Regions from separate parts of the Shewanella sp. 10N.286.52.C2 genome, predicted to be linked through region 2. Evidence: riboswitches for the same ligand, from Rfam matches in the RefSeq annotation. Region 2 holds a riboswitch; the other holds the start of a gene.

Region 1 (3,430 bases), on a different contig from region 2:
TGCTGTTCAAGTACCCCAAAAACTCGGCTGCAAATACCTGCTGTTGACGCTATTTGATTACCAATAATCGCCACTAAAGCTAATTTATCTTCCACTCTTACACGGCAATTTTGTGATAGTTCTTGCAGTAATGACTCGCTTAATAACCCCTGCCCGCTGGAGTCAGAACCGGTTTTATCAAGCGTTAGTGACACATTAACTTCTGAGGTGGTAATCAAATCAACTGAAATTTTATGCTTAGCAAGCGTGGCAAAGGTGTGCGCTAAAAAGCCCTGAGCATGGAGCATTTGTAAGCTATGCAGGTTTAATAAAGTTTGATCGCGTCTTAGAGCCACAGCTCGATAAACCGGGGCATCTTCTACTTGATGACGGATCCAAGTTCCACCTTGTTCAGGTGCTTTACTGGAACCAACAAACACCTGAATTTGTTGACGCACGGCCGGTAAAATCGTCGCAGGGTGTAATACTTTAGCGCCAAAGGTAGCCATCTCAGCCGCTTCATTAAAGCTAATTTCAGCGATAGGTCTCGCATTAGGCGCTAAACGTGGGTCAGTGGTATAAATTCCGGCCACATCAGTCCAAATCTCTACCGCATCTGCTTTTAAGGCTTCAGCTAATAACGCAGCTGAATAATCACTGCCGCCACGGCCTAAGGTGGTGGTGTTGCCTGCTTCATCAGCGCCAATAAAACCTTGAGTCACGATCACTTGCTGAGCCAATAACGGCTGTAAATGCTCAGCGCCTAGGAGCGCAATTTGCTCAATTTGCGGCTCTGCTTTACCAAAATGGCTATCGGTTCTTAATACTTGGCGCACATCAAATGAACTTGATGGCGTGCCTTTTTGGCGAATAACCGCAGAGAACAATAATGATGAACATTGCTCACCCATGGATAACAGCTCATCAATGATGGCTTTGCTTCTATCGAGCACTAACTTATCACTAAGCACTGCCATTCTGCTTAATAGCTTATCAATCGTAGCAGCTACATCTTGTGGACGCGCCAGCTTATCAACAATGTCATATTGAATTTTAGCAATTTGAGTGACTAAACTTAAGCGGCGTTGGTCGTTCACATTGGCTTGAGTTAACTCAACCAGTAAATTAGTGACACCGCTAGAAGCACTAACAACAACGACGCGGGTATTGGCATTGGCTAAAATAATGTCCGCACAGCGGTTCATGGCGTCAAAATCAGCAACTGAGGTGCCACCGAACTTAGCAACAACTAAACTCATGCTGATACCTCCACGACATTCGCAGACGAACTTTTACTAGACAAAGTTTTAGTAGACAAAGTTTTAGCAGACAAACTTTGACTAAACATACTTTCAGTAGACATGGACTGAGTAGACATAAACTGAGTACACAGTATTGGAACAACTTGAAATTTAATACGTAAAAACATGATTACACTCCGAACTTACTTCGTTCGAAGAGCCTGGTGCAGTGATAACGCACCCTTAAAGAAGGGAAACAGCAATCTTTCACCAGAAGCTCTCCACCAAAAAATAGGTGACAATCGCTAGGATTCAACCTAAACGACCGATACCGAATGCCAACCAAACATACCAGTACCTCGGCGCTAATCTCCCTCATAAGCTGTCATAGGAATTGGTTTTCCTCGAACTTACTACCTAGCTAACGCTCCTCTTCTGTTTCTTCCCACAGGAAGAGCATGAAAATACCAATAAATAACAACTCAAGTCAATTGGGATATGCCATAAAGTCGTCAAATAACACAATACGTAAATAGAGACACTGAGCTCAAAATAGTATCATGTAAGCTGTTATTTATAATTTGAAACAAAAAAGTGATATAAAACAATAGTGATTAAAAAATAAAAAGTAATAACCTCAATGTAAATTCGAGGTTATTGAGTTAAAACCTTCAACTAAACTGCACAATTAAGCTTCAATATTAACAATCAAGTTTCAACAGTATATAAATAGCCATTGCCCTAATAAAAATATAAAAATAACAATAAAAAAAGGCACTTAACTAAGTACCTATAGAAGGAGTTACTGATATTAAACATCCTCGATAACTGATACAAATGTCACTTAATCGCCGATCATGTTATTCATCGTGCAAATCAGGTAATTCATTAACTAAAACCGTTCGTGGGCCAAACTCGCCAATTAACACTTCCTTGTCAGGTGCTTCACCACAGGCAAGTAATGACAACACCCCATTATCAACATAGTAAATAGCGAGCTGTTTAAACTCTCGGCCTAACGCTAACGCTTGGTCTTTTTCTATAAAGACTGCCCAACTTTTTTCCATATGAGATAAGTCTGGCGCCGCGCCAATTAAGCAACGATAGGGGCTTTTAAATTGCTGAATTTTCCGTTGAAGTCGCCTATCTAACAAACGGTTTTGACACGGATTCAATTGGCTGCCTAAGGGATTATGGGCGGTGACAATGGCGAAGGGGACAGCGTAAGAAAGGCGCTGAGTAAGTAGAAATTGGGTCCCTTGATACTTAAACCAAAGGTTATCTATTGAATTATTCATCATTTATTTTTCTCAATTAAGACCAATTCAGTGTAGCAAACCAAGACTTGGACCAACACCCTGTGTGATGTAAGTCACAAGAACAATAATTATATTTGACTTAAAAATCATAAGCTTACACCAAAAAGCATTTTTGTAACAAATCTTCCCCGTAAATTTGTTAACATTTCATTTGTTAACAAATGCCTAAAACGAGTACAATATCTCACACTAGCTAGATTTTGCTACATAACGCTAAGTTGTGACACAAGCGACTACATTTACTGAAATTAAATCTTGGTAAAGTGTTCAAGCTTTTAAAATGTGTTCTACATTTTAAAAGACTGAATATAAATGTAGGACAAAATTAGGTTGCGAAGGAACTTTAATCAGCAATTTAATCTCTTAGTTTATATGAATCATCGGTTTTACAGATATTTTGACAGGTTGTGAGCTTACTCAAGCTCAGCATACGATCTGAATATTGATTTTTTATGATCAAAATTTACGTCACGTATAACTCTTTTATAGAAGTGCGATAAATATTAGTGCCTTAAACTGGTTTATATATTGTAGTTAGTCATGAAGCGTGTTTTGTTCAGGGCAGACATAGATAAACACCTATCGTGAATTTATAAATTATCGGCGTTTTCTTAGCTATATAACGCCACAGCCCTAGTGCAACATGACTAGAATCGAATTGTTTTTAATTTAGGTAAATGACATGCAAAACCCACACATTCTTATTGTTGAAGATGAAGCTGTAACCCGTAATACTCTACGTAGTATTTTTGAAGCCGAAGGGTATGTAGTAACTGAAGCAAACGATGGCGCAGAAATGCATAAAGCCATGCAGGATAATAAGATTAATCTTGTTGTTATGGATATCAACCTTCCTGGTAAAAACGGTTTATTATTAGCCCGTGAACTTCG
Region 2 (3,430 bases):
TAACATCATTTAAGTTTGGTTAAAGCTAATTTTATTTAGCACTTAAACTTAAATCCTAAAAATGCCGCTCATTTGAGCGGCATTTTTTTATCTCAATTTTCACCTAGATCCGAGTACGCTGATTAGCAGTACCTGTTAATCCCTATAATTGCTAACCCTTGCACTCACCATTGGCAGAAACAGTCATTCACTCACAGTGCTAATCGCTGCTTCTCTTCGCTAACAATAACTGCTGCATAAACAAAACATGTGAGCTTAAACCTTTGAGGTTCACTCTAGTGATTCGACTTAGATATTTAGCTTATATATACCACTTTATTATGCAGCCTTGATTTTAAAACATAAAAAATGCCGCTCATCTGAGCGGCATTTTCATACAAGTTAGCTATATCTAAAGTTCGCGATAAGCTTAAATCAAACCGAGTTAGCTTACGCTATTTAGTGATCAACTTCAGTCCAATAACGCTTAATACAAATAGCACACTACAGGTGACCAAGCCCATGGCCACTGACGCGGTAAAACCTAATACACCGTAGCCAATAATACTAATGACCGCCACGATTAACGCATAAGGTAATTGCGTCATTACGTGATCGATATGGTGACAACTCGCCCCCGTTGACGACAAGATAGTGGTATCTGAAATCGGTGAACAATGATCGCCAAATACTGCACCAGATAACACGGCTGCAAGCATAGGTAACATCATAGTGCTATCACTGCCCATCGCCATATCAGCTGCAATTGGCAACATGATACCGAAGGTACCCCAGCTGGTGCCGGTTGCAAATGCGGTTAGGCCTGCTAATAAAAATAATACTGCAGGTAGCATCGCAAATGGAATATTGCCTGTGGCTAAACTGGCCATGTATTTACCGGTTTCAAGGTTGCCAATAACCGTTGAAATCGTCCAAGCAAATAACAAAATATAAATGGCAGGTAGCATTGATTTAGCGCCAAGTTTGATGCCAGTGAACACCATAGGCAGAGCAATTTTTTGCTTCACAGTTAATACTAAGGTGACCGCTAACCCCACCAGTGAACCGTAAAATAGTGACGAGCTCACTTCAGTATTTTCAAATGCTCCTAAAATGCTAAAAGGTAAATCATTAGCTGATAATGCATCAGCGCCTGACGCCACCATGAAATAGAAGGTTGCCGCAACTAACACTAATATAGGTAAGAATAAGCCAATGATTTTACCGGTTTCCGCTTCTGGTAAATCGGCTGTGGCTCCTGGTGGTAAGCCTTTAGATTCGTCGAACAACTCACCCTTTTGGGCATTTTGTTCATGCTTACGCATTGGGCCAATATCTAAACCAAATAACGCCACACACACCAATAATAATAATGCAAAAATGGCATAAAAGTTCATTGGGATCATTTGCAGGAACACACTTAAATGCCCTGTATCAGCAAAGCCATGAGCCGTTAAAATCCCGCCGATCAGGGCGATAATGTACGCCCCCCAGCTTGAAACAGGCGAGATAACACAAATTGGTGCCGCTGTTGAATCCAATAAGTAGGCTAATTTAGCCCGTGAAATGTGGTAACGGTCGGTGATTGGACGTGCAATAGATCCCACCACAATACTGTTAAAGTAGTCATCAATAAACACTACAACACCAAGGAAGATAGTCATCAACTTGGCATCACGTTTATTGCGAATACGTTGATGAGCCCAATCAGCAAAGGCGCGAGCTGAACCACTTACCGTGATTAATGCCGTGATCATGCCCAAAATCACCAAGAAACCTAAAATTTGTAGGTTCCATGAATTGAGCGCGCCATCATCCCAAACTAGACCCGTGACGGTAGTCAGTAAATTTGAGGCTGCAGCGCTAACTGAAAAATCACCGAGTAAAAACACCCCGGTGATAATACCTAAGCCCAATGAAAGTAAGACTCGGCGAGTTAATACTGCGAGCAAAATAGCCACTACTGGTGGCAAAAGCGAGAGAGCCGAATCGGCGTAACTTGTTATCATCATTTCTTATAATTTCTTCGTTGAGTACGAATGGAGAATAACTGATAAGGCAAGTTTACGTTGAATACGTAAACGAAATTCTTTTCAGTAGCACTCCACAGTAATATCAATATCGTTGTCGATATATATTCTTCTACCCTTTCGGATAGAAATTACCATGACAGTGCAGTCCCTTTCGGTAACTGCCCCAATAAATGGTTTTGATAGAATCCATTTACTTCGGCACTAAATCCTTTCCGAATAAGTTATTGGCATCACCCAACTCACCCGTACTGATACTTAATGCACCTCTACTTATGCTAACAACAGAAAGGCTCTGTATATCAACACCCCATCATACAAACATAAGCAGTAGCATCATTGCCAGATAAAACTTGATTATCTTGTAATATATAACATCACAACTAAAACCGCGCACATTGACGCAGCACCAGTGTAACCTTTTATTAGCAAGGGTTCATATTTAACGCAGTGGTAATTTTTGCTCACTGATAGAACAGCACCGCAAATAACAACGCATTAGTATAAATTGGCAGCAACTATCTACGGAACATTAAAAAAGGCTTTTACCTCTCGGTAAAAGCCTTTTAGTGCCGTTTTTTATTAGTGGATATTAACTCACTAAAAAACTAGCGTAAGCCATAATCCTATTATAAAGAGCATTATTTAGGACTCTTATTTAGGGCTCTAATTAAGGACTATAGCAAATTAGTTAGCTCAGGGATCGCTTCAAACAAATCAGCTTCCAGACCATAATCTGCAACCTGGAAAATCGGCGCTTCAGGATCTTTGTTGATTGCCACAATGACTTTAGAGTCTTTCATACCAGCAAGATGCTGAATAGCCCCTGAGATACCTACAGCAATATACAGATCAGGTGCGACAATTTTACCAGTTTGACCTACTTGTAAATCATTCGGTACAAAGCCAGCATCAACAGCTGCGCGCGAAGCACCAACAGCAGCAGTTAATTTATCAGCAAGCGCTTCTAAAATAGCAAAGTTCTCACCACTGCCCATACCGCGGCCGCCGGAAACAATCACCCCAGCACTGCCAAGCTCAGGACGCTCTGATTCAGTTAATGTTTGCGAAACAAATTCTGCCGCTGCTGTGGCAACAAAATCAACCATAACCGCTTCTGCACTGCCGTCATTGGTTGCGGCATCAAAAGCACTGGTTCGTACTGTTAGCACTTTAACCGCATCTAAACTTTGCACTGTCGCTAATGCCGAGCCGGCATAAACAGGACGCACGAAGGTATCTGGGCTTACAACTTCAATCACTTCAGAAATTTGCGCCACATCTAATAACGCCGCGACTCGTGGCAGGGTATCTTTACCGACACTGCTAGCCGCAGAAATAATATGTTCGTAATCACCTGCAAGGTTAACCACTAACTGTGAAAGGTTTTCTGCTAGTTGCGCTTGATACACAGCATTATC

What was found. A riboswitch is a leader RNA that binds a small molecule or an ion and turns the genes downstream of it on or off. The one in region 2 is predicted to bind lysine.
Region 1: it holds a riboswitch for lysine, as region 2 does, so the genes downstream of both, lysC (lysine-sensitive aspartokinase 3) here and BCU94_RS16505 (Na+/H+ antiporter NhaC family protein) in region 2, are expected to answer to the same signal.

Annotation. Positions count from the first base shown of each region.
Region 1 covers NZ_MCTV01000001.1:124,285-127,714, forward strand. Annotated here, with positions in the region: gene lysC (lysine-sensitive aspartokinase 3) at 1-1,238, opposite strand, end outside; lysine riboswitch at 1,487-1,663, opposite strand; gene BCU94_RS00495 (DUF3293 domain-containing protein) at 2,081-2,518, opposite strand; gene arcA (two-component system response regulator ArcA) at 3,222-3,430, shown strand, end outside.
Region 2 covers NZ_MCTV01000049.1:9,443-12,872, reverse strand. Annotated here, with positions in the region: gene BCU94_RS16505 (Na+/H+ antiporter NhaC family protein) at 435-1,991, opposite strand; lysine riboswitch at 2,069-2,289, opposite strand; gene BCU94_RS16500 (FAD-binding protein) at 2,687-3,430, opposite strand, start outside.